2 regions of the Stenotrophomonas sp. STEN056 genome follow, and region 1 is predicted to be linked to the other one. Evidence: riboswitches for the same ligand, from Rfam matches in the RefSeq annotation. Region 1 holds a riboswitch; the other holds the start of a gene.
What was found. A riboswitch is a leader RNA that binds a small molecule or an ion and turns the genes downstream of it on or off. The one in region 1 is predicted to bind cobalamin.

Region 1 (15,645 bases):
ACGGGCAGGCGACGTCCATGCGTGGGTGGCGGTGGAACGCAGCTCCCGCGCTGTGGCCGCGTGTTGCACAACCCATCGGTGACGGCCAACCGGGCACGATAGGCAAGGCGGCGGTTTTCGACTAGATCGCCCGTACTTGGCGCTTTATAAAGAATTATTTTGGAATTACCCCGGACAATGCCGCCCGGCATGAACATCCTCCACTCCATCCGCAGCTTCATCCGCACCGCCGACGCGGGCAGCCTTGCCGCTGCCGCGCGCACGCTGGGCATCAGTGCCGCCGCCGTTGGCCAGAACATCGCCCGGCTGGAAGCCCACCTGGGCGTGCGCCTGTTCAACCGCACCACCCGGCAACTGGCGCTGACCGAACGCGGCGCGCTGTATCTGGCCCAGGTGCGCCATATCGAACGCGACCTGCAACGCGCACAGGCCGCCGTCACCGACCCCGATGCCACCCCGGCCGGGCGCCTGCGCATCGCCAGCAGCGCGGCATTCGGCCGGCATGTGCTCGCGCCGTTGTTGCCGGCACTGCAGCAGCGTTACCCGCGGCTCGACATCGCCTTGCTGCTTGCTGATCGCAGCGTGGACCATGCGCATGAAGACGTGGATGTCAGCCTGCGTATCGAGCCGCAGCTGGAAGAAGGCCTGGTGGCACGCCCGATCGCGCAGGTGCCGTTCGTGTTCTGCGCGGCGCCGTCCTACCTGGCCAGCGCCGGCACGCCGCGCACGCCGGAAGAACTGCGCGAGCACCGCTGCCTGCTGTTCCGGTATCCGCAGGATGGGCGCCCCCTGCGCTGGGGGTTCGTGCGCGATGGCCTGCATTTTGATGCCGAAGTACAGCCGACGCTGGTCAGCGACGACATCGACGCACTGGCGGCGATGGCCGTCAATGGTGGCGGCATCACCCGCCTTGCGGCGTTCGTGGCTGCGCCCTATCTGGCACGCGGCGAGCTGCGGGCGCTGTTCGAGGCGGGCGACACCGCCGGCGAGGCATGCGCCGCTCCCGCGCCGATGCGGGTGTTCCTGTGCGTCAGCGACCGACGCGACCTGACACCGAAGATCCGGGCACTGCTGCAGCACGTGGTCGATGCACTACCCACCGACTGGCGGGTGGACAGCGACCACGTGTAGTACCGCGCCGTCGTGCTCAGTCGCAGCGGCCAACGTCGAACAGCCCACGCGCCTCGTGCGGTTCGCAGCGCAGGTACTGCGGCGATACGCTGATATGCGTGCCCAATGCCGCGGCGGCATGCCACGGCCAACGCGGGTCGTAGAGGATGCCGCGGGCGATGCCGATGGCGTCTGCACGGCCTTCCACCAGGATCGCCTCGGCCTGCGCCGGTTCGGTGATCAAGCCCACCACGATCACCGGCGTGCTGATCTGCGCCTTGATCGCCTCGGCCGCCGGCACCTGATACCCCGGGCCCACCGGAATCTGCTGGCGCGGGTCCAGGCCACCACTGGACACATGCAGGAAATCGTTGCCGCGCGCCTCCAGTGCCTTGGCCAGTTCGATGCTCTGCATCACGTCCCAACCGCCCTCCACCCAGTCGGTGGCGGAGATGCGCACGCCCACGGCCACCTGGGCCGGCACCGCCGCACGCACCGCATCAAACACGCGCAACAGCAGGCGCATGCGGTTCTCCAGCGCACCGCCGTATTCATCGCTGCGATGGTTGCTCAGTGGCGACAGGAATTGGTGCAGCAGATAACCGTGCGCGGCATGCAGCTCGATCAGGTCAAAACCCAGCCGTACCGAACGCAGCGCTGCGGCAACGAAGGCCTCGACCACCGCGTCGATGCCGGCGGCATCCAGCGCCTGTGGCGTTGGTTCGCCCTCCAGGAACGGCAGTGCCGACGGCGCCATCACCTGCCAGCCGTGTTCCTGCTCCGGCGCGATGGCGCGGCCGCCGTCCCAGGGGCGCGCGGTGGAGGCCTTGCGCCCTGCATGGGCCAACTGCACGCCCAGCGGCATCCGCGACCAGCGCCGCACCGAGGCCAGCACCTTGCCCAGTGCCGCCTCGGTGGCGTCGTCCCACAGGCCCAGGTCGGCCCAGCTGATGCGCCCTTCCGGCAGCACCGCGGTGGCTTCCACGATCAGCAGCCCGGCGCCGGACTGCGCCAGTTGTCCCAGGTGGATGGTGTGCCAATCGCTGGCCTGGCCGTCCTGCGCCGAGTATTGGCACATCGGCGCGATGACGATGCGGTTGGAAAGTGACAGCGGGCCCAGCGACAGGGGCGAAAACAGGTGGCTCACGGGGATGATCCGGAAAGTGGGGTGCCCATTGCACGCCCGCACCAGCCGCGGTTCAACCGGCGTGGTGGATCACTGCGTCTTGGTGCCGTCGAGCAGGAAGGCCAGGGCCTGCGCGCAGGACATCTCCACCTTCAGCGACAGCAATGCATCGGCGCGGCTCCGGCCCAGGTTCACCATGGCGATGGGCAGGCCCGCCTTGGCCGCGGCATCGACAAAGCGGAAGCCCGAATACACCATCAGCGAGGAGCCCACCACCAGCACCGCATCGGCGCGCTGCAGGTGTGCGTGCACGGTCTCGACACGGTCGCGCGGCACGTTCTCGCCAAAGAACACCACGTCCGGTTTGAGGATGCCGCCGCACTGCAGGCACGCCGGTATCTGAAAGCTGGAAAAGTCCGTCTCAAGATCGGCATCACCGTCCGGGGCGATGCCGGCATCGAATGCATCCCAGCCCGGGTTGGCATCGAGCAGCCGCTGCTGCAATGCCTCGCGCGGTGAACGTGCTTCGCAGCCCATGCAACGCACCTGGTCCAGGCGCCCGTGCAGGTCAATCACGGTCTGGCTGCCGGCACGCTGGTGCAGGCAATCCACATTCTGGGTCAGCAGCAGTTCGATGCGGCCGTCGGCTTCCAGTGCCGCCAACGCATGATGCGTGGTGTTGGGGCGGGCACGACCAAAGGTCGACCAGCCCACCAGGCTGCGCGCCCAATAGCGTTGCCGCGTCGCGGCCTCGCCCATGAAGGCCTGGTAGTTCACCGGCGGCGTGCGCTTCCAATGGCCGTCGGCATCCCGGTAATCCGGGATGCCCGAATCGGTGCTGCAGCCGGCGCCGGTCACCACGAACAGGCGCCGGTGCCGGGCGATGAATTCCGGCAGTTCGGTGATCACCGCCGGTGACAGGCGTGCGCCGGGGGCTGACGAGGACAGGCTCATCGGCAAGTGTTTCAGGCCTGCCGCGGCAGTGCCGGCACGGTCGTGGGGTGCCCTTCGGCATCCAGCGCAATCATCACGAAGGTGCCCTTGGTGCACAGCTTGCGCTCGCCGGTGAGCAGGTCCTCGGTGACCAGCTCCACTTCCACGGTCATCGAACTGCGGCCCACGCGCACCACGCGGCCGATGGTTTCCACCATCTGCCCGACGCGGATCGGCAGCTTGAAATCCACCTGGTCCGAACGTGCGGTGACCACGGTACGGCGCGAATAGCGGGCAGCGGCCAGAAACGCGGCCTTGTCCATCCATGCCAACGCCTGGCCACCGAACAGCGTGCCCATGTGGTTGGTGTGGTTGGGGAACACGATCTCGGCCATGCGGACTTCGACGGGCGGATCGGTTTCGGGAATGGGAGTCATGGGGGAACGCCTTCAGAGGTTGCCCGGATGATACGCCCGGCCACCTGTGCAGCCGGTGTATGCGGGGTGACGACGCACAGCAGTGCGCGGTGACCCTGTGCGCCGCGCGCAACGACACGGTGTTGCGTTGCTTTAGCCCCCTCCCTTGCGCATGGCGCAGGGGAGGGCTGGGGAGGGGTGCTGTTGCTGTTGCTGTTTCTTCAACAATGCTCAACAAAGGCCAGGTTGCGGAGAGAGCCCCAAAGCACCCCTCCCCAACCCTCCCCTTCGCTTTGCGAAAGGGAGGGAGCAGAGCATTTTCTTCAGGTGAAGGGGAGCGCCGCGTTTGTACTGCTTCCTGCTTCCCGCAACACATCTGGCCTGAATCAGAACGCCATGTCGAACGAGACTTCGCCCTGCACGCCCACCTGGTAGGCGGAGACGCGGCGCTCGAAGAAGTTGGTCAGCTCCTGCACGTCCTGCAGCTCCATGAACGGCAGCGGGTTGCGCACGTTGTACTTGCGGGCCATGCCCAGCTTGGCGAAGTGGTTGTCGGCGCAGTGCTGCAGGTACTGGCGCATGTCGCGGGTGGAGATGCCGGCCACGCCACCGGACAACACGTCCTCGGCGAACTGCACTTCACACTCGATGGCTTCTTCCAGCATCTGGTAAACCTCCTGCTCCATCTTCGCGTCGAACAGATCCGGCTCTTCGGCACGGATGGTGCGCACGCACTCGAAGGCGAAGTCCATGTGGCAGCTTTCATCGCGGAACACCCAGTTGGTGCCCGACGCCAACCCCGGCAGCAGGCCACGCGAACGGAAGTAGTACACGTAGGCAAACGCTGCGAAGAAGAACAGGCCTTCGATGCACGCGGCAAAGCAGATCTGGTTGAGCAGGAACTGGCGGCGCTGCTCGCGGGTCTCGATGCGGGTGATGCCCTGGATGGAATCGATCCACTTGAAGCAGAAGTCGGCCTTCTTCTTGATCGAGTCGATGTTCTCCACCGCGTCAAACGCCTTGAAGCGCTCTTCCGGATCCGGCAGGTAGTTGTCCAGCAGGGTCAGGTAGAACTGCACGTGCAGCGCTTCTTCATACAGCTGGCGCGACAGGTACATGCGCGCTTCCGGCGCATTGAGGTGCTGGTACAGGTTCAACACCAGGTTGTTGGAGACGATGGAATCGCCGGTGGCGAAGAACGCAACCAGGCGGTGGATGAGATGGCGGTCGGCCGGCGTCATCTTCTGGTGCAGGTCGGTGATGTCGATCTGGAAGTTGATCTCATCCACGGTCCAGCTGTTCTTGATCGCGTTGCGGTACATCTCGTAGAAGTCCGGGTAACGCATCGGACGCAGGGTCAGCTCGAAGCCGGGATCAAGCAGCATCTGGTTGGGTTTTTTCGACGACATGGGGGTTTCTCCATTTCCTTCTCACTGCGGGAGAAGGTGGCGCGCAGCGCCGGATGAGGGTTGGTTCCTGGAGGGCGCTACGTGCTTTCAGAGCGCCCTCACCCCAACCCCTCTCCCGCCTGCGGGAGAGGGGCTGAAGCGGCGGTTACTGGCAGGCCTCGCAGGCTTCCGGGTTTTCCAGCGAGCAGGCCACCGCTTCGACCGGGGTGTAGCTGCTGACCGTGGTCTTGGCGATCTTGGTGGCCGGGCGCGAGCGCAGGTAATACGTGGTCTTGATGCCCTGTTTCCACGCGTACATGTACATGGAGGACATCGCGCCGATGTTCGGGCTTTCCATGAACAGGTTGAGCGAGGCGGACTGGTCAATGAAGGCACCGCGCTCGGCGGCCATGTCGATCAGCGAGCGCATCGGCAGTTCCCATGCGGTGCGGTAGATGTGGCGCAGCGCCTCGGGAATCTGCGGCAGGTTCTGGATCGAACCATCGGCCAGCTTGATCGCATCACGCATCTCCGCCGTCCACAGGCCCAGCTGCTTCAGCTCGCCGACCAGGTGGCGGTTGATCTGCAGGAAGTCACCGGACAGCGTCTCGCGCTTGAACAGGTTGGACACCTGCGGTTCCACGCACTCGTAGCAGCCGGCGATCGAGGCGATGGTCGCGGTCGGGGCGATGGCGATCATCAGCGAGTTGCGCAGGCCATGCTGCTTGATGCGCTCGCGCAGCGCGTCCCAGCGCGCGGTGTCTTCCGGTACCACGTTCCAGGCATCGAACTGCAGCTCGCCATTGACCGCACGGGTGTCGTTGAACGAAGGATGCTTGCCACGCTCCTGGGCCAGCTCGCACGAGGTTTCCAGGGCGTGGAAGTAGATGGTCTCGGCAATCTTCTTCGACAGCGCGCGCGCCTCGGCCGAGTCAAACGGCAGGCGCTTGCGGAAGAACACATCCTGCAGGCCCATGCAGCCCAGGCCCACCGGGCGCCAGCGCAGGTTGCCACGGCGCGTGCTTTCGATCGGGTAGAAGTTCAGGTCGATGACGCGGTCAAGCTGACGCACGGCCAGGCGCACGGTTTCGGCCAGCTTGTCGTAGTCGAAATCGCCATGCTCATCAAAATGGTTACCCAGGTTGATCGAGCCCAGGTTGCACACCGCGGTCTCGTCGTTGGAGCAGACTTCCAGGATCTCGGTGCACAGGTTGGACAGGTGGATCACGTTGCCCGGGCGCAGGGTCTGGTTGCTGGCCAGGTTGCACTTGTCCTTGAAGGTCATCCAGCCGTTGCCGGTCTCGGCCAGGGTGCGCATCATGCGGCCGTACAGCTTGCGCGCACTGATGGTACGCGCGGCCTTGCCCTGCGCTTCGGCCTGCAGGTAGGCCTGCTCGAAGGCCGGGCCGTACAGGTCGGTGAACTCGGGCACCACGCGCGGATCGAACAGCGACCATTCCTGGTCCTTTTCGACACGCTGCATGAACAGGTCCGGCACCCAGTTGGCCAGGTTGAGGTTGTGGGTGCGGCGCGCATCATCACCGGCGTTGTCACGTAGTTCGAGGAAATCCTCGATGTCGGCGTGCCAGGTTTCCAGGTACACGCAGGCCGCGCCCTTGCGCTTGCCGCCCTGGTTGACCGCCGCCACCGACGAATCCAGCGTCTTCAGCCACGGCACGATGCCGTTGGAATGGCCGTTGGTGGACTTGATCAGCGAGCCGCGCGAACGCACGCGGGTGTAGCTCACGCCGATGCCGCCGCTGAACTTGGACAGCTGCGCGATATCGCCGTACTTGCTGTAGATGGATTCGAGCGAGTCCTGCGGCGAATCCAGCAGGAAGCACGAGGACAGCTGCTCGTGGCTGGTGCCGGCATTGAACAGGGTCGGGCTGGACGGCAGGTAATCCAGGCTGCCCAGGCGCTGGTACAGCGCCAGTGCTTCGGGCACGTCCTCGCTCAGCGCGCTGGCGATGCGCAGGAAGAACTGCTGCGGGTTCTCGATGACCTTGCGCGTGTGCGGGTGACGCAGCAGGTAGCGGTCGTACAGCGTGCGCAGGCCGAAGTAATCGAAGTTCAGGTCGAACGCCGGGTCGATGGCGTCATTGAGCTTGCGTGCGTTGATCTGCACGAAGTTGAGCAGGCGGTCGTTGATCAGGCCCACTTCGTGGCCACGGCCCACCGACTGCGAGAACGCATGGATTTCCTGGCCGGAGACTTCCTTGCCGATGAAGTTGGCCAGCAGGCGCGCGGCCAGGCGGCCGTACTCGGGCTCTTCGCCAATCAGCAGTGCGGCAGTGCGGATGGACAGTTCGTCCAGTTCCTGGGTGGTGGCGCCGTTGTACAGGCCGGAAATGGTGCGGGTGGCCACGCGCATCGGGTCGACCGCATGCAGGCCTTCGCAGCAGCGCTGGATGGCGCGGACGATCTTGTTCAGGTCCACCGGCTCGGTGTTGCCATTGCGCTTGGTCACGCTCATGGCGGTGGCGGTGGGCGGCGGGGTCAGTTCAAAGCCGGCCTCGGCCGGGGCGACTTCGGAAACGGAAGTGGTCACGACGATGTGTCCTTCATGGCGTGGTTGCACGCAGCCCCTGCCCTCGCAGGAAACCAGGGCCGGTGGCGGGACCAGGAGCATGGAAGGACGGCGTCGCAGCAACCGCGACGCACCCGACCTGCAGTCGGCGTCAACGGCACCACGTCACCAGCCGTCTTCCCCTCGAAGACACCGCAGCCGGCACCACGCGGTGTGCATCGCGTGGCTGTCGGCAGGTCTTCGGACTTTTGGGCATGAAGGCGGGGGCCTTCTCCTACTCCGCCGCTTCCCAAGGTCTGAGCCTCAGTGCTGATGTGGCGGGGTCGTTCCCAATTACCGCTGCGGGGCAGTGCTGGAATGGCCTGTCACGGCGTCACCAGCTTCCCTTTCAATCCGGTGAGCGCGAACCCACCAGAACCGACGGGCCACAAGATAGTGGGGGTAAATGACACGGTCAACACGAAATGTGGGGAATTTTCGTCAAGCCTTGGGGCGCAAGGCTTATGCCTTCGCGGGCCGGATCCGGGTACGGCAACCTGTCCGGACGGATTGCGCAGTCAAGTGGTTTGGCCACTTTTTTTGCGGGTAAACCCCTCGTCTTGAAGACGTAAATTTCTGATGAAATTCTCAGCGCGGGCTGGGATGCCCCCCCCCCAGCCTCCCAAGCACCCCTTCAGCACCGTGGATGCGGGGATTCCATCCCCGCCTACGGCCTCACCTTCCCCACTTCCCATTCAAGGCAGCTGCGCCAGCTCCTCGCGCACCAGCCGCACCACCAGCTTGTCCAGGGTATCGACCGAGTAGTTGCTCACCTCATGCACCGTCTCGCTGCCGGGGCCGCTGGACGGATCACTGGCGTCCTTGTAGGTGAGGAAGATGAAACGTCCGCCGGTGTACTGCGCGATCTGCCGCTGCACGATCTCGCCGGTGGTGTCCTGGCCGGACGCGGCCACGCTGAACACCTTGATGCCCTTGCCCAGCGCGGCCAGCATGGTCTGCTCGTAACGCGGCTGCGGATAACCCATCTGCGGCGGTGCGTCGGCCAGTGACACCAGCACGCGCGTGGTGGAGGGCCCGCGCCAGTTCAGCGCCTGCACCGAATGATCGAAAGCTTCATTCATGGCTTCGGGGAAGTCGCCGCCGCCATTGGCCCGCACACCATCGAGCACCTGCTGGAACGCTGCCACGTTGTGGGTCATGTCCCAACCGCGCACGAAATATTCATCGCCGCGATCACGGTAGGTCACCAGGCCCAGGCAGATATCCGGCTGCGACGGCAGCTGGCTGATGTCACGCACGATGCCCTGCAGCGAATTGCGCAGCTTGTCGATTTCATCGCCCATCGAGCCAGTGGCGTCGACCATGAACACCAGGTCCAGTTTGGCCCGCGCCGGCACTGCGGCATCGGCCATCACCACCTGCAAGGTGTTCTTCTGCCCGCGCTGCAATGGCGCGCTCACGGTCTTGCCAGCACGACGCACCTGCACCTGGTAGCTGGCCGAATCACGGTCATCAAAGGCATTGGGGTGCAGCCACACCTGGCCGCCGGCATCGGTGCGCGCCCACATCCGCGCGCCGTTGCTGGCACTGACCGCCACTTCGGCATCGGGTACCGGGCGGCCCTGTGCATCCACCACCTTCAGGCGCTGACGCACGCTGATGTCGCGGCCCAGTTGTTTGGATTCCTCATGCCCCTGCAGAAACTGCAGGAAGCCACCGAAGTCGGCGTTGTCGTCGACCACGCCGGCGGTGACCGGGGCTTGTTGTTGCTGATGCGCGCGCGGCGCTGACGATTCGAGGCGGAGTGCGGCATCGGCCGCATGAAGCGCATCGACGGTCGCGGCTACCTCACTGGCCGGCGACGGCGGCGCAGCCGGTGCGGGCGCAACCAGGCTTTCCATCACGGCGGTACGCTCGGCACTCCCAGCACTCTTCATGGCGGAACGGAAACGGCGACTGGATGGCCCGGTCAGGTGCTCCTGTGCACGAGGACTGGGATCTGCCACTTCGCGCAGCACCGGCGTGTCGCTGCAGGTCGTTGCCGTCGGCGCCTGGAAGTTCGGCCGGGTCTGCCGCACACGCAACGAGGTCGGCGCCTGCAGGTCGCCTTCCACCACCGGAGGCGAGGCCGGCGCCAGACGCGCCGCGGTCACCACCGGCAGGCCGACCAGCAAGGTGGCAATGGCAGCGAACGCCGCGGTGCGTACGGGCCGCTTCAACATGGTTCCATTCGAATGACGCATGGTCGCTGCTCCTGTGCGAGGGATGGGCCGCGTATGGCGGCGTGCAGGAACAGGAACGGGCGACGATGGAGGATGGGGTTAAGAGGACGCGATGTAGTGCCGAGCCATGCTCGGCAGCGGCCTTCCCGGTGACGCTTGGTGCCATGCTGCGCGGCAACGGGCTTCGCCCGCTCCCCTCACCCCAACCCCTCTCCCGCACGCGGGAGAGGGGCTGCAAGCGGATTGCGATGCTCTGGGTTACCCATTCCGGTGCGCGGTGCCCAGGTACTCGGCGCTCTGCATTTCAATCAAGCGACTAGCTGTGCGCTCGAAGGCACCGGCCAGGCGGGTGCCGGAATACAGCAGCGGCGGGGCATCCTGCGCGGTGCAGACCAGGTTGACCTGGCGGTCATACAACTCGTCGATCAGGTTGACGAAACGCCGCGCGGCGTCTTCGTTCATGCGGTCGAAATGCGGAATGCCACCGAGCAGCACGGTGTTGAACTCGCGGGCGATCTCAATGTAATCCGACGGCCCGCGCGGGCCTTCGCACAACGCAGCGAAATCAAACCATGCAATGCTCTTGCCACGGCCACGCACCGGAATCTTGCGGCCTTCAATGGCGATGTTGCCGCTGCGCGAATCCTCGCCGCCGCTCAGTTCCTTCCAGCGTCCGCCCAACCAGCTTTCACTGTCAGCATCCAGCGGCGCGCGGTACACCGGCGAGCGGGTCAGCGCGCGCATGCGGTAGTCCTCGGTGCCTTCGGCGTACAGCTCCACGCAGTGCTTCTGCAGCAGCGCGATGGCCGGCAGGAAGCTGTCGCGCTGCAGGCCGTTGAGGTACAGGTTTTCCACGGCGGTGTTGGAGGTGGTCACCAGGGTGATGCCCTCGGCGAACAGGCGCTCCAGCAAGCGCGCCAGCAGCATCGCATCGCCAATGTCTGTGACGAAGAATTCATCCAGCACCAGCACGCGCAGGTTGTTGCGCCATTCCTGGGCAATCTTGGCCAGCGGATCGCTCTGCCCCTGGTGTTCGCGCAGGCGCTCGTGGATACCGCGCATGAAACGATGGAAGTGGGTGCGATACTTCTTTTCGATCGGCAGGCCGTCGTAGAACAGGTCCACCAGGAAAGTCTTGCCGCGGCCCACGCCGCCCCAGAAATACAGGCCCTTGACCGGCTCGGGCTTCTTCCAGAACGCGGACAGGCGGTCCAGCCAGCCGTCCTGCGCCGAATCCACCAGCGCTTCGTGGATGCGGTCCAGTTCGGCCAGGGCCGGGTGCTGGTCCGGATCGTCGCGCCAGTCGCCGCGGGCCACGCCGGCGGCGTAGCGCTGTGAGGGAGTCATTGCGTCCATGCCTCAGCTGCTGCTGTCGGGCAGCCAGCGCCGCACTTCGTGCTGGATCGCGCCACGCAGGTCGATCAGCTTGCGATGGAAGAAGTGCGTGGTGTCGGGCATGCGCACCAGCTGCGGCGGGTTGTCCAGCGACTCCAGCCACTGGTACACGCCCTGCGCATCGACGATTTCGTCGGCGTCACCCTGCACCACCAGCCAGTTCGACGGCGGCTGCACCTGACTGAAATCCCAGGTGCGGCGGCCCACCGGCGGGGCCACGGAGATCAGTGCCTGCGGCTGCAGGGCAGCGGCCGCACGCAGCGAGACATAGGCACCAAAGCTGAAACCGGCCAGCCACAACGCGCTGTCCGGGCGTTGGCTGCGCACCCAGTTGGCCACCGCGCGCAGGTCGTCGCCCTCACCTTCGCCATTGTCGTAGACACCGGCCGAAGCACCCACGCCGCGGAAATTGAAGCGCACCGTGGTGATGCCCAGGTCGCGCAACGCGCGCGAGACCATGGTTACCACCTTGTTGTGCATGCTGCCGCCTTCAATCGACAGCGGGTGGCAGATGACCGCGATGATGGGCCGCGGCGCAGCGTCGCCATCGGGGAAGTCGACGCCAATCTCCAGCGGCCCGACCGGGCCTTCCAGGGTCAGCGTCGCCGATTCGTGGGGGAATGTAGGCATTTGCATGCGGCCATAATACCGGCCCTGTCCGGCGGCTTCACCGCCCTTGCCTTCACGGTAGCTGAAACGATGTATTTCCTGATCCTGAGCGTGGCCTGCAGCGTGCTGGTGTCGGTGCTGCTGAAACTGGCCCCGCGCCGCGGCATCGACATCGCCCAAGCGGTGACCTGGAACTACCTGGCCGCCAGCGTGTTGTCGCTGCTGCTGCTCAAACCCTCGCTGCAGACGCTGCAAAGCGGGCACACGCCGTGGCTGGCACTGCTGGGCCTGGCGGTGGCGCTGCCCGGCATTTTTCTGGTGCTGGCGCGGGCGGTGCACGAAGCCGGCATCGTGCGCAGCGATGTGGCCCAGCGCCTCTCACTGCTGCTGTCATTGGCGGCGGCATTCCTGCTGTTTGGTGAGCATGCCAACGGCTGGAAACTGGCCGGCCTGGGGCTGGGGCTGCTGGCCATCGTCGGCGTAAGCGCGCGCAACGGTGAAACCGGCAGTCGCGCGGGCGGCAGCTGGGGCTGGTTGCTGGGTGTGTGGGTCGGCTTTGCGTTGATCGACATCCTGCTCAAGCGCGTGGCGCTGGCGGGTACGCCCTCAACGGCTGCCTTGCTGGTCAGCTTCGGCATCGCCTTTGTGTTGATGCTGGCGTGGCAGCTGCAGCGGCATTTCAGCGGCAGCGCGCGACTCACCCTGCGCAATGTCGGCTACGGCCTGCTGCTGGGCCTGATCAACTTCGGCAACATCCTGTTCTATGTGCGTGCGCACCAGGCAATGCCGCACAGCCCGGCGACGATCTTCGCCGGCATGAACATCGGCGTGGTGTGCCTGGGTGCGCTGGTCGGGGTTTGGGTATTCGGCGAGAAGACCAGCGCGTGGAACCGTGCGGGTCTGGCGTTGGCGGTGGTGGCTATTGGATTGATTGCGCGCGGGACGTTGTGAGGTCTTCTGCTGGCCTGGAGCAACAGCAAAGGCACCCCTCCCCCGCCCTCCCCTTGGCCTTGGGCCAAAGGGAGGGGGTCAAGAGCAGCTGCGCTGCAATCAGACAGGTCGCAGGGAACAGCCCCCCTTTGACGCAGGCAAGGGGAGGGTTGGGGGAGGGGTAGCTCCCGCCTTACGGCTCAAACCCCAACAGCAACGGATCATGGTCCGAGCTGCGCCACGGGCCCGGCACGTTGCGGCCTTGGTAGCCGACATCGTCGGCTTCATCGGCGTTGATGTGCCATTCGGCCGCACCCTTCAGGCGCGCCGCCATGCCCGGGCTCAACAGGGCATGGTCCAGGCGCCCGGTCAGGCCGTTGTAGACGTAGCTGTACGGCTGCTCGACGCCGGCCACCTTGAACGCGTCCTGCCAGCCATCGGCGTGCAAGGTGCGGATCGGGTCTTCCATCGCATAGGCGTTGAAGTCGCCCAGCAGCACGGCATCGGTGCTGCCGCTGCCGGTGGGGTCGCCCTGCAGCCATTGGTGCAGCAGACGCGCCGATTCAACACGGGTGGCGTTCCAGCAGCCCTGGCCATCGTTCTGGTCGGCATTGGCGCCGCTGGCTTCCGAGCAGCCCTTTGACTTGAAGTGGTTGGCCACCACCACGAACGGTGCGCCGGTGCGGCCCATGCGGAAGGCCTGCGCCAGCGGCACGCGGCTGCGTTCGCCGAACGGCTCGTGCTCCAGCACCGCCGGCTTGCCCACCGGCTTCACCCGGGTGCTGCGATAGATGATGCCCACGCGGATCGGGTTGTCACCCGGGCCCTGTTTGGCGTCGACAAATTTCCAATCGCCGTCCTTGCCCTGCCCCTGGTTGAGCGCACGCACCAGCTGGTCGATGGCAGAACCCGGGCCGTAGCCGTCGTTCTCCAACTCCATCAGTGCCGCCACGTCAGCATTGAGGCTGCCGATGGTGGTGACCAGCTTGGCCTGTTGCGCGGCCTGTTGTTCCGCCGTCTTCGCGCCGCGCAACGTCGGATAGCCGCCGCCCTTGCCGTCGCCGTTGAAGTAATTCTCGAGATTGAATGCAGCAATACGCAGACCGCCATCAACGGTCGGCGGCTGCAGCGGGCGCAGGCCGGTGCTGACCCGCAGCGGCGCGGTCAGCTGCAGGCGATAGTCGCCGTCAAAGCGCTGGTCAACGATGCCCTGCACCTGGCTCAACTGTGCGCCGGTACGCAGCACCACGTCCTCGGCCAGATACGGCACGCTGCCCGGATCGCGCTTGCTGCTGCCATCGTCCAGGCGCAGACGACGCCGTGCGTTGTCGGCCAGTACGGCGGCCTGCTCCGGGCTGCCGGCAGCGGCCACCTCGCTGGGCTGCCACAAACGCCCGCCGAACGCGGCGGTGAGTTCACCAAAGCGCTGCAAACCCTCCTGCCCGGCCAGGGTCAACGGCGCGGCGATGCGCACCCGCATGCCTTCCAGTGCTTCCCAATTGGCCGGCACGTCCTCAAGCACCGTCACCGCCGGTGCCGTGCGCGTTGCTGCCGCACTCACCTTGTCGGCCTGCAGTACGGTCAGCGTCTGGCCGCCCTTGCCGGCGGCCTGCTCCTGCACCATGCCGCTGAGGCGCAGCCACTGACCGACCTGCACTGCCTGGCCCTCGGGCAGGCGCACGAACAAACCGTCGGAGGTCGCTGCATCGCCGTCACCGGCATCCTGCACATACACCCCGCCCAGGCCATCGCGCATGTCGGCGGTGATCATGGCCTCCACCGTCACCGGCTTGCCTTCATAGGGGCTGCGCTGCGCGCTGCCCTGCACCTTGCCGATGGGCAACACGGTTGCCGGGGAGGCTGCCAATACCGGGCCGGTGCAGGCCGCAACCAGGGCCAGGGCAAGCAAGGAGGGGGAACAGCGCATGGACAACTCCGATGGAAAGCGGAACAGGGGTAGCGAAAACAGAAGCGCCGCCTCAGGAAGGCGGCGCTGGATATTCTGCAGCAATCAGGCCGGTTGCCCGCTGCCGAGTCTGGCGGTTTTCTATTTCAGGTTGTCGAGCATCCAGTCCACTGCCGCGTGGATCTGTTCCTCGCTGAGCCCGGCATTGCCACCCTTGGGCGGCATGATCCCGCCGTCCGGGCCGGTATATCCCTCGATGGCGTGCTTGTAGAGGGTGTCCTTGCCCTGGGCCAGGCGCGCATCCCAGTGCGCGTGATCCAGCGTCGGCGCCAAGCCCACGCCATTGGTGTGGCAGGCGGTACAGAGGTTGTCGTAGATCACCTTGCCGTCCAGCGTACCGCCGTAGGCACCGCTGGCCATTGCTGCAGCGGAGGCCGCCGCCGCAGCGGCCGCCTGCGCCGATGCGCCGGTGGCCCCGGCGTACACCGCGCCCACCGGGGCAATGCGTTCTTCAATGCGTTTGGTCACCGAGGGTGAAACCTCGGCGGGAATGGAGCGCTGCAGGAACGAGGCGAAGATGATCAGGCCGATCGTGATGATGGCCAGAATGGCGATCACGATGGAAAAGCGCTTGAGAAACTCGAGGTCGTAATTCCGCACGTCTCAACACCCCTGGCGAGTAGTCGGTGGACCATGGCTGTCGGCGAGTATAGACCAGCGCATGGCACCGCCCGCAATGGGCGCGGATGCGGCAAAACGTGCGGCAACGCAGCATCTTCAGCGCATCGCGCGAGCCCCGCTGCCGCGGCTCAGGCAGGTACCGGCGCACCCGCCGCACGCAGGCACAGTGCGCCGATCGCATCGACCAGGTGCTCGCCATCGCGCAGGCCGTCACGGCTGGGCGCGGTGGGGCCGACCAGCGCCTCGGTGAAGGCGCCGACGATGCAGGCCGCACTGATGTCCAGGTCCTGCGCGGGCAGCTCGCCACTGCGCACGCCGTCATCGAGGATGCGCTTGAACACATCGCCGAACAGCCGCCGGCAACGGATGCGCTCGGCCTCCACTTCCGGGTCCACCGGC
Region 2 (15,645 bases), on a different contig from region 1:
GCGGCCACCACCTTGATCTATCTGTTGGCGCGGCCGGGGCGCGGCGAAGGCACCGCCACCTTGTTGCTGGTCGGCATCGCCATTGGCGCGGGGTGTTCGGCGGCCGTGGGCTTTCTGACCTACATCGCCAGCGAGAGCGAACTGCAGTCGCTGGTGTTCTGGCAAATGGGCTCGCTGGCCCAGGCCAGCTGGCGTGATGTGGCCGCCGCCGCGCCGGTATTCGTCATCGGCCTGCTGGCGCTGTACCGCTTGGCCACGGCGCTGGACATGCTGGCACTGGGCGAGCGCCAGGCGCGGCACATTGGCCTGGATGTTGCCCGCACGCGGCTGTTGCTGGTGGCCTTCAGCGCGTTGCTGGTGGGCGCGGCGGTGGCCTTCGCCGGCAGCGTCAGCTTCGTGGGGCTGGTGGTGCCGCACCTGGTGCGGATGCTGGCTGGCCCGGGTCACCGCTGGCTGCTGCCGTTGTCGGGTGTGACCGGCGCCTTGCTGATCGTGGTGGCCGATACTGCGGCGCGCACGCTGGATCCACCGTCGGAAATTCCATTGGGGCTGTTTTCCGCCGCGCTGGGCGCGCCGTTCTTCCTGTGGCTGGTGCTGCGCAAGCGTGGCAGGGGGCAGGCGTGAGCACGCCCTTGCTGGCGCTGCGCAATGCCAGCGTGCGACGCGGAAACCGGCACGTGCTTGCCGATGTCAGCCTGCATCTGCAGGCGGGCAGCCTTACCGCGCTGGTTGGCCCCAACGGTGCCGGCAAATCCACGCTGTTGGCTGTGCTTGCCGGTGACATCGTGCCGGATCACGGTGATGCATCGCTGCACGGTCGCGTGTTGTCGGAATGGCCGGTACGCGAGCTGGCATTGCAGCGTGCGGTAATGGCGCAGGATCACGCCGTGCATTTTGCCTTCAGCGTGCGCGAAGTGGTGGCGATGGGGCGCTTGCCGCATCCGGCCGATCCCGCGCAGGACGCCCGCCTCATTGACGAGGCACTGCGCGAAGTGGATGTCAGCGCATTGGCCGGGCGTGACGTGCAGACCTTGTCCGGCGGCGAAGCGGCCCGCACCTCGTTGGCTCGCGCGCTGGTGCAGCGCACGCCGGTACTGCTGCTGGACGAACCCACTGCCGCGCTCGACCTGCGCCATCAGGAACGCACCCTGCGCAGTGCCCGCGAACTTTCCCGGCAGGGCCGCTGCGTGGTGGTGGTACTGCATGACCTCAATCTCGCCTCGGCCTACGCCGACCGCATCGTGATGCTGAGCGAAGGCCGCATCGCCGCCGACGGGCCGCCACGCCAGGTACTCACCCGCGAAATCATCGCGCAGGTTTACGCGCAGCCGGTGCAGGTGATCGAACATCCCACACGCGGCGTGCCGCTGGTGGTGCCTTGCGAGGAGTGAGCAGGGCCATGCGTGGCGGATCAGTGTTCCTGCTACCCCTCTCCCCAACCCCTCTCCCGCAAGGGGAGAGGGGCTTGAATGCCGCTATCTGTGCAAACCGGCGCAGAGCAGTGCCATGGTCCGTCGGAGCTTTGCTTGAAGCCCCTCTCCCCCTGCGGGAGAGGGGTTGGGGAGAGGGGCAGGGCGAAGCCTGGCTTCTCAAAAATAAAAACCGTAGTGCGCAGCCATGCTCGGCAAGCGCCATTCCCGATGAAGCCGCAACGAAGCCTGGCTCCGCTCTACAAACATTCGCCCAAAAAAATGCCCCGGCGATCACACCGGGGCATTGCTTCACCATCGAACCCCTTGGGCTCAGTTGGCGGAGCGGTAACGCAGGGTCAGCTGGTACTCACGGCCGGGCTGGTTGTACCAGGCAATGGTTTCGTACTCGCGGTCAAACACGTTGGCGGCCTTGGCCTGCAGGCTCCACGCATCGTTGATGGCGTATTCCACGCGCAGGTCAACGGTGCCGTAGCCGGCCAGGCGCATCGTGTTGGCGGCGTTGTCGAAGCGGTGGCCGCTGCCGGCAGCGGTCACGCCCAGGCGCAGCGGGCCGAAGCTCTTGTCCACGTCCAGGCGGCCGCTGGTGCGCGCGCGGCGGGCCAGCAGGTTGTCGTAGGTAGCAGCACCGGAGGTGTGGTCACGCGGGTCGGTGAAGCTGGCCTGGGCATTGATGTCGAAACCGGCCAGCGACAGGAAGCCGGTCAGCTCGGCGCCACGGATGCGGGCTTCGGCTACGTTGACCAGGGCGAAGTTGCTGTCATAGCCAATCAGCTGATCGATGTGGGTTTCGTAGGCGTTGAAGGTCCAGTTCCAGTTGTTGGCGTACTGCGCGATGCCGATGTTCAGGCTCTTGGATTCCTCCGGCTTCAGGTGCGGGTTGCTGAAACCCGGGTAGTACAGGTCGTTGAAGGTCGGGGCCTTGAAGCCGGTGCCGGCGCTGGCGGTCAGGCGGAAGCCGTTGCCGAAGGCAAAGCCGTAACCCAGGCTGCCGGTGGTGTGGTTGCCGAACTGCTCGTTGTCGTCGTTGCGCACGCTGGCCTGCAGCGAGTGCGCGCCGAACTGGCCCTGGTACTCGACGAACACGCCGGTATTGTCGCGGTCTTCGATGTCGTAGGCGGTGGAACTGGTGACCTTGTCGTTCTGCCAGTCGGCACCGGCGGTCAGCTGCTGGCCTTCGGCGAGCTGGAAGTCCGCCTGCACGCTGGCGGTGTCACGGCGGGTGTCGAAGTTGCTGGCAAACGTGCGGGTACCGCCGCTGGCGAAGTAGTTGTCGGCCGGGGCGCGGTTGCGGCCGACCTGCGCGGTCAGCTGGACCGCGTCGGATGCAGCCCAGGCCAGCTTGGCGCCGTAGACCTGCTGGCGGTTGTCGGCTTCATTGCCGCCGAAGATGCTGCCGTCGTATTCGTTGAAGCTGTCGGCGTTGAGCACGTGGCCTTCCAGGCTCAGCGTGTCGGTCAGCGCATAGCCGGCGCGCACGTTGATCGAGGTGTTGCGGTAGCCGTCACGGTCGGGCTCTTCCACATAGCAGCCCTGGAACAGTGCGGACGAGCCGTTGCAGGCATTGATGCCATCGGTCTTCTGGTAGCCGCCCTGTGCCGAAATCCAGCCGCGCTCACCGCGGTTGCTGAAGCCGGCGCTGGCCTGGCGCAGGTTGTTGCTGCCGGCGGTCAACGACAGGTTCTGCTGCAGGCCCTGGCCGGCGGTGCGGGTGAAGATCTGGATCACGCCGCCAATGGCCTCGGAGCCGTACAGGCTCGAACGCGGGCCACGCACGATCTCAACGCGCTCGATCTGGTCGACCGGCAGGTCTTGCAGTGCTGCCATGCCGGTGGTGGCCGAGCCCACGCGCACGCCGTCCACAAGCACCAGCACCTGGTTGGAGTTGGTGCCGCGCAGGAACAGCGAGGTGATCTTGCCGGTGCCGCCCTGGTTGACGAAGTCCAGGCCGGCGCGGCCGCGCAGCAGTTCCAGCACGGTGTTGGCCTGGCTGCGGTCGATTTGCTCACGGTCGATCAACTGCACCGGCACCACGCTGTCCTTGACGGCAACGGGGGTGCGGGTAGCGGTGACGGTGACGTCGTCCAGCTCGGTCGGTGCGTTCTGTGCAGCGGCAACGGCCGGCAATGCCAGCGCCAGGGCGAGGGAAAGGGTGTGGTAATGCAGTTTCATGGAAGCTCCTGGACCTGCACGCTCCCGCGCAGGCGGATGGGTTGGGCTGCCATGAGAGGGAAGTGACGGAGGTCGCGCACACACGGCGCCACAGCCGCCGCCATGCCCTCCGCATCGCAACCAGTCGGCTTTCGGGCCGGTCTCCGGACTTGCAGGCGAAGCAGCGTGGCTGCTTCCGACCAGGCGCCTTCCCGTGCCGTGCACAGTGGCGGTGTTGCCTGGCCTTGTCCTGCTTACCGTTGCGGGGGCAGCGCCGGAATGGCGAGCGGCTGGAACTCCAACCGTGCGCGGCACCGGCTTCCCGTTTCAACCGGCCGGCGCAGGCCGGTCGGTCACCCGAAAGTGCGCGCATTCTATGCCATGACGCCGGGGCGGTACTGAACGAATATCAGGAACCGCCCGATCAAGCGCCGGAAATCCGGCACCCGAGCCGTAGGAGCGGCCTCGGCCGCGAAGCAAGCAAAGCCACCGCCTGCGAACCAATCCGCAATTGCAGGCGTGTTGCCTGTAGCGGTTGCATCACCTGCTTCGCGGCCAAGGCCGCTCCTGCGCGCACGTCTACGGTCCTGCTCCCGGCCGTCCGGCTAGAATGCGCGCCGCAGTCGCTGTATTTGGAACAGTCGTGACAGAAACATGGTTCGGGCAGGCCTGCGGGCTGCCATCGCAGGAACATCGCCAGCGTGCCATCGCCCGCCAGCGCCAGCTGACCAAGCCCGAGGGGGCGCTGGGCCGGCTGGAAACGCTGGCCATCGAGCTGGCCGCCTTGCAGGCCACCGATACGCCGCAGGCGCAGCGTGTGCCGGTGGTGGTGTTTGCCGCTGACCATGGCGTGGCCGCGCAGGGCGTGTCGGCCTATCCACCGGAAGTCACGGTGCAGATGCTGCACAACTTTGCCGGCGGTGGCGCGGCCATTGCCGTGCTGGCGCGCGAACTGGGGCTGCCGTTGCACGTATGGGATGTCGGCAGCCGCGCCAGCGCGTCCATTGCAGGTGTGGTCAGCGATAAGAGCCGCGCGGGCACGGACGACTTCAGTACCGGCCCGGCCATGTCGGCCACCGATCTGGAAGCCGCATTTGCGGCCGGCCGTCGTGCGGTCGAAGTGGCCTGTGCAGAAGGCGCCGAACTGCTGGTGTTCGGCGAAATGGGCATCGGCAACACCACCGCGGCCAGCGCGCTTGCCGCCGTACTTGGCCCGCTGCCGCTGGATGAACTGGTCGGTGCCGGCACCGGCTTGGACGCGGTGCGCATGGTGCAGAAGAAGAACATCATTGCCCGCGCGTTGACGCTGCATGGCGAGGCAATCACTACCGCCGCGTCGCCCGGCTACGAAGCCCTGCAGCGCGTCGGCGGTCTGGAAATCGCCGCAATCAGTGCGGCCATGATCGCGGCCGCACAGCGCAAGGTGCCGGTGCTGGTGGATGGCTTCATCGTCAGCGCTGCGGCGTTGGCTGCGGTACGCATCAATCCCGGCGTGCGGCCGTGGTTGCTGTTCTCGCATCAGTCGGCCGAGCGCGGCCACATCCGTCTGCTGGAGGCATTGCAGGCGCAGCCGCTGCTTTCGCTGGACCTGCGCCTGGGCGAAGGCTCGGGTGCTGCGCTGGCGCTGCCGCTGGTGCGCATGGCCTGCGTGTTGCACAACCAGATGGCGACCTTTGCCGAAGCATCGGTGGCCGATCGCGGTGGCCCGCAATGATTCTGGATTTGCTGCGTCACGCTTCCACGGGCCGCCAGGGGCATCTGGACGGCCGCACCGATCCGCCGTTGATCGACGGCGCGATGGACGCGTTGTACCGCTGCCACGCTGGCATTGGCTGGAGCCGCGTGATCACCTCGCCGCGTCGCCGCGCGCTGGATACCGCGCATGCGCTGGTGGCCGGCAGCAATCAGTTCTGCGAGATCCATCCGGATTGGGCCGAGCTGGATTTCGGTGACTGGGACGGCCTGCATTTCGACGAACTGCCGGCCGAGCAACTGGCCGCGTTCTACGAAGAACCGCATGACGTGGTGCCGCCCAACGGCGAATCGTGGCCGCAGTTCCAGGCGCGCGTGGAAGAACAACTGCACCGCTTGGCCGACGAAGACGATGGCGATGGTTTGCCGGTGCTGGTGGTCAGCCATGCCGGCGTGTTGCGCATGGCCATCTCACGCATCTGCGGCATGCCGTTGTCGATGTTGTGGGCCATACGCATTGATTACGGCACCCGTGTGCGCCTGCGCGTGGAGCGCGGCGAAGACGGTCGCCTGTGGGGCGAACTGCTGGAGCTGCGGCAACCATGAGCGTGCGCCGGCTGATTCTCGCCATCCAGTTCCTGACCCGCCTGCCGACACCGCAGGTGAAGGAGTTCCGTCAGGACGATCTCAGCCATTCAGCGGTGTACTACCCGTTGGTCGGCGCGATCATCGGCGTGTTGCTGGCGTTGCCGCTGTACGGCTTTGGCGAACGCCCGTGGCTGGCCGGCGCGATGACGTTGCTGGTGTGGGTGTGGGTGACCGGCGCCTTGCACCTGGATGGGCTGGGCGATGTGGCCGATGCCTTTGGCGCCGCGCATCGCGATCCGCAACGCTTCCTGGAAGTGCTGAAGGATCCGCACATGGGCGTGTTCGGCGTGGTCACGCTGATCATGCAGCTGCTGCTGAAGTTTGTGCTGCTCACCGAGCTGGCGGTGAGTGCGCTGTGGTTCGGCATCGTGCTGGTGCCGGTGTGGGCGCGCTGGGGCACCTTGTGGTGGAGCCGGCTGCTGCCGTCATTGCACAGCGCTGGCATGGCCGAGCGTTTTTCCTGGCAGTTGAGCCTGCGTTCGATGTGGCTATGGGCTGTGGCATTGACGGTCATCACTGCCTTTGTCGCCTGGCCGCTGTTGCTGGCGTTGTTGGTGGTGCCGCTGGTGGCCCTGTATTGGCGGCGCACGCTGGGCGGCATCTCCGGCGATTGCCTGGGCGCAAGCGTCGAAGTCACCGAAACCCTGCTGCTGTTGGTGCTGGTGGTGGCCAGCATGGCGCTGCCGCTGTAGGAGCGGCCTTGGCCGCGAAACCGCAACGGCTACCGGCGCATGCAACAACAAGCAATCATGGCGTTGAAGGTGCGTGGTACACCGCGATGACGAGCGGCCACAGTCGCAGTGCCGCGACCACGGTCGCCCTACGGGTATTCCGCAGGAAAACGGTCGCGCGCTCCGGCTCCCTCCCTTTGGCGAAGCCAAGGGGAGGGTTGGGGAGGGGTGAGCTTTTCGGCGATCGGATGAGACAGTAGCTTCGCGACCAAGGCCGCTGCTACTCGCCGAAGCGGATCTCGGCGGTGTCTTCGTCGTCTGTGTCGGTGTCCATCTGCATGCGGGTTTCATGCACCGGCCCGGCCACCTGTGCCCCCCGCGCGGCGGGCAGTTCGCCCACCGCGGCTTCATACTCCGCCACCAATTGCTGGCGCCGCGCTTCGGGGACTTCCTGCCAATGGCAGCCGACCAGCGCACCTTCCAGCGAATACAGCAGATTGAGGCTGGGTTTGAAGCCGGCGCGCTTTACCTTCATGAAGGCGCCGATCGCACCAACGGCCACCAGATCCTGTTCGCTGCGCAGTCCCACCTGACGCAGCCAGGCCGCACTCTTGGGGCCGATGTTGCGCAGCTTGGTGGTGCTCACCGCAGTGCCTCGACGAATACTTGGGCAATGGCTTCCAGGCCCAGCTGGTCGTCCGCATCGAAGCGTGCAAGCACTGGGCTGTCGATGTCGAACACGCCGATCAATTCGCCGTCATGCAACAGCGGAACGACCAACTCCGAGCGCGATGCGGAGTCACAGGCGATGTGCCCGGGAAAGGCATCCACGTCTTCGATCCGTTGCGTCTGGCGGCTGCTTGCCGCCGCACCGCACACGCCCTTGTGCAGCGGAATGCGCACGCACGCAGGCAAACCCTGGAACGGGCCGACCACCAGCTCTTTGCCGTCGTAAAAGTAGAAACCCACCCAGTTGAGCTGCGGCAAGGCGTGGTAGACCAGCGCGGACAGGTTGGCGGCATTGGCAATGCGGTCGACTTCGCCCTGCACCAGGGCGCGGGCCTGGGCCAGCAGCTGGGCGTACTGTTCCGGCTTGCTGCCGGTGAGCGTATTGGCACTGAACATCGTAAGAGTCTACCGCTTGCTGGGCTGGCGAATCTGCCAGATGCAGCGCCACGGCAGCAACCTTGGCAGCCGTAGGAGAACAGTGCATCGCGTGATCGGGTCGCCGCACAGCGCGTCAGGGCCGCCTGGGCTTGTCGGGCTGGACAGGCGTGGACCTGGGTGATCTGCTGCAGTGGCGCACCGCCGGTTGCGCCGTCGGTAGCGAAACCCAGGCAAAAAAAGACCCGACAGCGGGAGGGGATGCTGTCGGGTCCGGGTTGCGCGGGGGAGGGACCGCGCAAATGGGTTCAGGCGTTCAACCGGCCTTCGGGGCGGCCTTGGCTTTGCTCGCCGGGAAAGGCTGACGCGCCAGTTCACCGAGTGCTTCGCCGGTTTTCAGGCTCAGGCCGATGGCCTCCTGGCTGGCGGCGGCCAAGCGCTCAAGGTTGTCGTGGGCCACCTGCAGCCCCTTGGGCAGCAGTGCCTGCAGATCCACCTGCGCACCGGCCTGGGCCAACTCGCCCAGGAAGCCAGCGGTCGCGTTGGTGTTGCGTTCCAGGGTGCGCAGCTGCACGCCAAACACGCTCTCGGCGTTCTCCAGCGTCAGCCGGTTGGCACGGTTGGCCACGGCGGCAAGCTGCTGGGTGTACTGGCTGAAGTCGTTGGCTTGAGCGGACATCCGAAATTCCGAAACGCCTTTGTTGCGTTGCAGCATATCCCGATTGCGCCGAAGTGCAAGCTTCCGCTGGCAGATTTCCCTGTCCGTTCAGTTTTGACGCGGTGGTGCTGCAGCGTTGGCCCGCTCCCTTGCGCTGAAAGCGGAGGGAAGGGCCGGGAAGGGGTGCCTTTTGAGCGGGCTTGAAAAAGACCCCCTCTCAACTCTCTCCCGGGCTCACGCCCAAGGGAGGGTGCAGAAGGTGCAGAAGATGCAGTCCGCGCCGTTACGGCCCGCGGTAGCTGCAACCGGACGTGCAGGTTTCATGCACCACCACTTCGCTCAACAGCGGCAGGCGGGGCTTCAAACGCTCCCAGATCCACATGGCCAGGCGCTCGCTGGTGGGGTTCTCCAGGCCGGGGATGTCGTTGAGATAGTGGTGGTCGAGCTGGTCGTACAGCGGCTGGAAAGCGGCCTTGAGGTCGCTGAAGTCCATGATCCAGCCGGTGTCTTCGCCCGGCTCGCCGCTGACCTTCAGCTCCACCCGGAACGAGTGGCCATGCAGCCGCGCGCACTTGTGGCCCGGCGGGACGTTGGGCAGCCGGTGGGCTGCTTCGAGAGTGAAAACCTTGAAAATATCCATGGGCGCAATTGTAGGGTGCACGTGCTGTACTGCGGCGTGGGCGTGCTTGTTGGTCAGTGCTTCCATCAGCTGAGTGGAAGAGGGAATACCTGAACGCGCTGCAGCGGGAATGGAAAAGGCCGACGCGGTGCGTCGGCCTTTTCGTTGCAATGCGTGTCAGCCAGGCGCCGGCATCAGGCCATGGTACGGCTCTGGCCCCGACCGCCACCGCCACGGCGCTGGCCGCCGCCCGGATGGCTGTCACGGCGCTGCTGACCGTTGTTGCCGCCGCCATTGCGCTGGCCGCCCGGCTTCTGTGCCTGACCGCCCCGGCCACCACGCGGTGCATCGCCATTGGAACGGCGCGGACCATGCCCGCCATTGCCACGGCGCGGCGCACGCTGGCCGCCGGGCTGTTCGGCCTTGCCCGGGGCGCTGTTGCCCCAGCGGATCGGGGTCTGCGGTTCAAAGCCCGGCACGTCACGGATGTCCATGTCGCGGTCGAGCAGGCGCACGATCTGGCGCAGCAGCTTGGCCTCGTCCTGCGCTACCAGCGAGATCGCCTCGCCGGTGGAGCCGTTGCGGCCGGTGCGGCCGATACGGTGCACATAGTCTTCCGGCACCATCGGCAGGTCGTAGTTGATGACCTTGGGCAGCTCGTTGATGTCGATGCCGCGCGCGGCGATGTCGGTGGCCACCAGCACGGTCACGCGGCCGGCCTTGAAGTCACCCAGCGCACGCAGGCGCTGGCCCTGGCTCTTGTTGCCGTGGATGGCGGCGGTCTTGATGCCGGACTTCTCCAGGAACGTGGCCAGCTTGTCGCAGCCATGCTTGGTGCGGCCGAACACCAGCGTCTGCACGCGCGAATCCTGTGCCAGCAGGTGCAGCAGCAGTTCGCGCTTGCGGCCGCCATCGACCGGGTGCACGCGGTGGGTGATGGTTTCGGCCACGGTGTTCTGCGGCGTCACCTGGATCTGCTTGGGGTTGTGCATGAACTCCAGCGCCAGCTGCTTGATGCTCTCCTCGAAGGTGGCCGAGAACAGCAGGGTCTGGCGGTTCTGGCGCGGCAGCTTGGCCAGGATGCGCTTGATCGACGGCAAAAAGCCCATGTCGAGCATGCGGTCGGCTTCGTCCAGCACCAGGATCTCGATGCCCGACAGGTCGACGCTGCGACGCTCCAGGTGGTCGATCAGGCGGCCCGGGCAGGCCACCAGCAGGTCCACGCCACGGCGCAGCACGTCCAGCTGGTTGCCCATGCCGACACCGCCGTAGATGCAGGCGCTGGGGATGCGCAGGTACTTGCTGTAGCCACGCAGGCTGTCATGCACCTGGGTGGCCAGTTCGCGGGTGGGGGCCAGGATCAGCGCGCGCGGCTTGCGCGGGCCATTGCCCACGCTCTGCGGCGCGGTGCCCAGGTGCTGCAGCAGCGGCAGGCCGAAGGCAGCGGTTTTGCCGGTGCCGGTCTGCGCGCCCGCCAGCAGGTCGTGGCCGTCCAGTGCCAGCGGAATGGCCTGCTCCTGGATCGGGGTCGGGTTTTCGTAGCCCTGCTCGGCGAGCGCGCGCAGCAGGAAGGGCGCAAGGCCCAGGTTTCCAAACGACATGGAGTACTCCGGAACATGAATAACGCGCGCCCGGTGGGCGTACGTTGCAGGCCATTGAAGGCCTGCTGATCTCGGAGCGTTCCCGTAAACCGCGCTGCAAGATCTGGATGCAACCAGAGCGGTGCGCTGGTTGGAATGCGTGACGATAGGCGTCGGAGTGGGGGCGGGCGGGCGGACAGACCTGATGGCCAGTGTCCTGCACCGCCGGCGGTCCCTGAGGGAAACGGACGGCCGCTGGCAGACCGCGCTAGTCTAGGGGATTGTCCGGATTGGCACAAAAACGCCCGTTCAGCATTCCCGTCAGGGAGCTGGTGGCGGCCGGCATATTCATTACAATTGAAACTTGTTTCTTCTGCAGACTGGACGTTCCCATGAAGCTTGGTTCCCTGAAGGAAGGCGGCCGCGACGGCACCCTGATCGTGGTTTCCCGTGACCTGACCCGCGCCGTGCGGGCCGCTGGCATTGCCGCCACCCTGCAGCAGGCGCTGGAGGACTGGTCCAATCTGGCGCCGCGCCTGAATGCACTGTCCGAGCAACTCAATGGCGGCAGTGTCGATGGCGAATTTGAACTGGAGATGGAAGCGCTGGCCGCACCGCTGCCGCGCGCCTACGAGTTCGTCGACGGCAGCGCTTACCTGCCGCACGTGGCGCGCGTGCGCAAGGCGCGTGGTGCCGAGGTGCCGGAGAGCTTCTACACCGACCCGCTGATGTACCAGGCCACCAGTGCCGGCTTCTACGGCCCGCGCGATGCCGTGAAGGTGATCAGCGAGGACTACGGCATCGACCTGGAAGCCGAGATCGTGGTCATCACCGACGATGTGCCGATGGCGGTCACGCCGGAGCAGGCTGCCGGCCACATCCAGCTGGTGGGCCTGGTCAACGACGTCAGCCTGCGCAACCTGATCCCCGGCGAGCTGGCCAAGGGCTTTGGCTTCCTGCAGTCCAAGCCGCGCTCGGCGCTGAGCCCGGTGTTCGTGACCCCGGATGAACTGGGCGCCGCCTGGCGGGGCAGCAAGGTCCACCTGCCGCTGGTGACCCACATCAACGACAAATGGTTCGGCGCGCCGGAAGCGGGCGTGGACATGCAGTTCGATTTCGCCCAACTGGTCGCGCATGCGGCCAAGACCCGCCCGCTGTCGGCCGGCGCCATCGTCGGCTCCGGCACCATCGCCAATGAGGACACCTCGCTGGGTGCTTCGTGCTTCGCCGAGCAACGGACAGTCGAAGCCCTGCGTGATGGCAAGCCGTCCACGCCGTTCATGAGCTTCGGCGATGTGGTGCGGATCGAGATGCTCGACCGTGAAGGCAACAGCATCTTTGGTTCCATCGAGCAGCGTATCGAGCAGGCTTCGCGGCCCTGAATCAGGTGCCGCGGCCGTACCGGGTGTGAGCAATGGCGGGGCGTTGATGGCGCCCCGTCGTCGTGCTGGCGGCTGCACCGTGCAGCACACCGTGCAGCACGAATAGGCCGCCGCGGTTCCCGGCGGGTGAACCAGCGCGTCCCTTTCATCCGACTGGCGGTGTGCTTGTCTGACCGATGGTGAAGGAACCCTCACCGCCACGGGTTACTGTGTCGCCCAGGCGACAGGAGAAGTTCCCTCCATGGACGATGGTCTGAAACTCTATAGCTATTGGCGCTCCAGCGCGGCCTATCGCGTGCGGATCGGCCTGAACCTCAAGGGGCTGGACTACGGCATCGTGCCGGTGCACCTGGTGCGCGACGGCGGCCAGCAGCATGCGCCCGACTACGCCGCGCTGAACCCGCAGGAGCTGGTGCCAACCCTGCGCCACGGCGAGCGCGTGCTGACCCAGTCACTGGCCATTCTCGAATACCTGGAAGAGGTGTACCCGCAGTCGCCGTTGCTGCCTGCCGACGCCGGTGGCCGTGCGCGCGTACGCGCATTGGCCCAGCAGGTGGCCTGCGATATCCATCCGCTCAACAACCTGCGTGTGCTGCAGTTCTTCGATCATGAGTGGAACGTGCCCCAGCCCGAGCGCGACGAGTGGATCCTGCATTGGATGCGCACGGGTTTCGCTGCGCTGGAAACCATGCTGGTGGGTTCCTTCGATACCGGCCGTTTCTGTCATGGTGCCGAGCCGGGCCTGGCCGATTGCTGCCTGATACCGCAGCTCTACAACGCGCGCCGCTTCCACTTGGACCTCAACCCGTACCCGACTCTGAGCCGGATCGAAGAAGCCTGCCTGGCCCTGCCGGCTTTCGACGCCGCACGGCCGGAAAACCAGCCGGATGCTATTTGAAGCGGGGATTGGGGAATCGGGATTGGGGATTCGTAGAAGCTGAAGGCTGCAGTGCTGCCGCTTCAACCCTTCTCCCGTTCACGGGAGAAGGGTTGGGATGAGGGCGCTTCGCGCGCCATCAGTGGGAGCCGGGAAATCAGCAGCGCAGGTTGGAATCAAAATCCCAGCCCACGCAGGAACTGGGGAATCGTGGCCGCGCCGCACGATGCCGGCTTTTGCCAATCCCCAATCCCCGCCTCTCGAAATCCCCGCTTCCTCAGAACCCGTGGCTGATCGTTGCCGGCGTCGCCGTGGAGAAGTCGCCATACGGATCATGCTCACCGCTGGAGCCTTCCGACAGGCGGAACTTCAGGGCGAGGCCGTCGCGCGAATCGGCTGCACGCAGCGCTTCTTCCTGCTCGATGAGGCCTTCCTTGACCATGCGGAACAGGCACTGGTCGAAGCTCTGCATGCCTTCTTCCAGTGACTCTTCCATTGCCTGCTTGATCGCGTGGACTTCGCCACGGCGCAGCAGGTCGCGGATCATCGGCGTGTTGATCAGTACTTCGCTGGCCGGGCGGCGTCGGCCATCCACACCCTTGACCAAGCGCTGGGAGATCACCGCGCGCAGGTTCAGCGACAGGTTCATCAGCACGTTCTTGTGCGCGCTTTCCGGGAAGAAGTTGAGGATGCGCTCGATGGTCTGGTCGGCGTTGTTGGAGTGCAGTGTCGCCAGGCACAGGTGGCCGGTTTCGGCGAAGGCGATGGCGGCCTCCATGGTTTCGGCATCCAGGATCTCGCCGATCAGGATCACGTCCGGCGCCTCACGCATCGCGTTCTTCAATGCGTTGTGGAACGCATGCGTGTCCAGGCCGACTTCACGCTGGTTGACGATGGACATCTTGTGCTTGTGCAGGAACTCGATCGGGTCCTCGATGGTGAGGATGTGCCCGGTCGACGTGCTGTTGCGGTGATCGATCATCGACGCCAGCGAGGTGGACTTGCCCGAGCCGGTCGAGCCCACCACCAGCACCAGGCCGCGCGGAGTCATGATGACGTCCTTGAGCACCTGCGGCAGGTGCAGTTCCTCGATGCTCGGGATGTGGCTCTTGATCGCACGGATCACCATGCCCACTTCGCCGCGCTGCTTGAACACGTTGACGCGGAAGCGCCCGGCATCGGTCAGCGCGATGGCCATGTTGAGCTCCAGGTCACGCTCGAACTGCGGCACCTGACCCTCGTCCATCAACGAGTAGGCAATCTTCTTGACCATCCCCGGTGGCAGGCCGGTACTCCCCAGCGGATACAGCTTGCCCTCGATCTTGATGTAGACCGGCGCTCCGGTGGTCAAAAACATGTCCGAAGCGTTCTTTTCGGTCATCAGCTTCAGGAAGTAGCCGATATCCATATTCAATATTTCCCCAACAGACGGCCGCTTGCCGTTGCAAGCACGCCATGGCCTTGACCACAATGGCCGCGCTCAGTCACTCAGGCAACGGCCTCCCCAATGAAAGCAAGCTTCGCACAATTACGACGTCTCCTGTATGTGACGGCGTGCGCAACAGCGCTGTCTGGTAGCGCTTTTGCGCAGGATCCAGGTGCCGCCGACCTGCTCGCCGCGCAGCAGGCCGTGGAGCGTGCCGACCGCGCCGACGCCGACCAGTACGCCCCCGACATGATGGCGATGGCCCGCCAGCAGCTGGAGCAGGCCCAGCGCGCCGCTGCTGACCGCAGCCAGCGCAAGCAGGCGCCTTTGCTGGCCCAGCGTGCTGCGGCCGATGCCGACCTGGCCCGTGCGCAGAGCGAAGAATCCGTCGCGCAGGCCCAGTTGGCCCAGCGCCGCGCCGAGGTAGAACAGTTGCAACGCCAGTTGGCGACAGGGGAGGGCCGCTGATGCGGGTCAGGAACATGGTGATGGCAGGCCTGCTGGCGCTGCCACTGGTGGCCGTGGCCGCTGAAGATCCGGCGGTGGCGCTGCTCAACCAGCGCTTGGTCGCGTTGCAGGCGGACATGCAGACCGCCGATGCGGCCTCGTTCGAGAAATTGCAGGCGCAGCAGGCGATTGCGGCCTTGGCCAAGGCAAAACGCCGGGACCTGGACCATGCGCGGTATCTGGCCGAACGCCGGGTCACCATCGCCGAGACGGCCGCACGCACCGCCGTGGCCGGGCGTGAGGTTGACCAGTTGGAGCGGACCCGCAGCGAGCTGCTCATTGAAGCCAGCCGCCGTGAGGTGGCCCGGGCCCGTCAGGAGGCCGAGCGCCTGCGCATGCAGTCGCAGATCCAGGCCGAAGAGGCCGAGCGCCTGCGCCTGGCGGCTGAGGCCGAAACCCTGGCGCGCCAGGATGCGGAGAATGCACTCACCAGCGTGGCCGGCCGCCAGCAGCAGCGCCTGAGCGCAGCCCAGCAGAATGCGGCCAAGCTGGCCCGCGAAGAAGCCGAGCTGGTTTCCGGGCAACGGCTGCCGGCATCGAAGTTCAACAGCCGCGGCGAGGTATTCACCTTTACCGGGGATGCGTTTGCCGCCGGCCAGGCCAGCCTGTCCGCGGGCGCGGGCAACCAGGCCAAGGCGCTGTCCGAGTACCTGAACATCGGCAAGAAGGGGCGCGTGACCATCGAGGCGTATGACAGCGCCAACGGTGTCGGCCAGCAACGCGCGCAGGCGCTGAAGGATGCGCTGGTGGCAGGGGGCGTGAGTGCGGCCCGTGTCCAGGTGGTCGGTAAGAAGGCGGCCTCCACCCGTGCGCGTTCTGCCGAAGTCATCGTTGCGCCTTGATGTTCATAAATGGCTGATGCCGTTATGTTTTTGTTTGTTTTCGCGGACTGAATGCGAC

Region 2: linked by a shared signal. The riboswitch ahead of btuB (TonB-dependent vitamin B12 receptor) and the one ahead of ACVOLO_RS08240 (ribonucleoside-diphosphate reductase subunit alpha) in region 1 are both predicted to bind cobalamin.

Annotation. Positions count from the first base shown of each region.
Region 1 is NZ_JBRRDL010000011.1:9,378-25,022, forward strand. Features, by position in the region: gene ACVOLO_RS08215 (LysR family transcriptional regulator) at 190-1,131, shown strand; gene ACVOLO_RS08220 (NADH:flavin oxidoreductase/NADH oxidase) at 1,148-2,257, opposite strand; gene ACVOLO_RS08225 (NAD-dependent protein deacetylase) at 2,327-3,190, opposite strand; gene ACVOLO_RS08230 (acyl-CoA thioesterase) at 3,202-3,606, opposite strand; gene ACVOLO_RS08235 (ribonucleotide-diphosphate reductase subunit beta) at 3,972-4,994, opposite strand; gene ACVOLO_RS08240 (ribonucleoside-diphosphate reductase subunit alpha) at 5,140-7,449, opposite strand; cobalamin riboswitch at 7,718-7,940, opposite strand; gene ACVOLO_RS08245 (VWA domain-containing protein) at 8,238-9,725, opposite strand; gene zapE (cell division protein ZapE) at 9,984-11,081, opposite strand; gene ACVOLO_RS08255 (alpha/beta hydrolase) at 11,085-11,756, opposite strand; gene ACVOLO_RS08260 (EamA family transporter) at 11,820-12,680, shown strand; gene ACVOLO_RS08265 (ExeM/NucH family extracellular endonuclease) at 12,853-14,586, opposite strand; gene ACVOLO_RS08270 (c-type cytochrome) at 14,707-15,225, opposite strand; gene ACVOLO_RS08275 (TetR/AcrR family transcriptional regulator) at 15,375-15,645, opposite strand, start outside.
Region 2 is NZ_JBRRDL010000015.1:5,885-21,529, forward strand. Features, by position in the region: gene ACVOLO_RS09700 (FecCD family ABC transporter permease) at 1-624, shown strand, start outside; gene ACVOLO_RS09705 (heme ABC transporter ATP-binding protein) at 621-1,391, shown strand; gene btuB (TonB-dependent vitamin B12 receptor) at 1,743-3,602, opposite strand; cobalamin riboswitch at 3,720-3,957, opposite strand; gene cobT (nicotinate-nucleotide--dimethylbenzimidazole phosphoribosyltransferase) at 4,225-5,295, shown strand; gene ACVOLO_RS09720 (histidine phosphatase family protein) at 5,292-5,879, shown strand; gene cobS (adenosylcobinamide-GDP ribazoletransferase) at 5,876-6,613, shown strand; gene ACVOLO_RS09730 (TfoX/Sxy family protein) at 6,873-7,238, opposite strand; gene ACVOLO_RS09735 (GAF domain-containing protein) at 7,235-7,717, opposite strand; gene ACVOLO_RS09740 (phasin family protein) at 8,013-8,375, opposite strand; gene queD (6-carboxytetrahydropterin synthase QueD) at 8,638-8,994, opposite strand; gene ACVOLO_RS09750 (DEAD/DEAH box helicase) at 9,168-10,574, opposite strand; gene ACVOLO_RS09755 (fumarylacetoacetate hydrolase family protein) at 10,946-11,935, shown strand; gene maiA (maleylacetoacetate isomerase) at 12,177-12,833, shown strand; gene ACVOLO_RS09765 (PilT/PilU family type 4a pilus ATPase) at 13,090-14,220, opposite strand; gene ACVOLO_RS09770 (DUF4398 domain-containing protein) at 14,320-14,706, shown strand; gene ACVOLO_RS09775 (OmpA family protein) at 14,706-15,587, shown strand.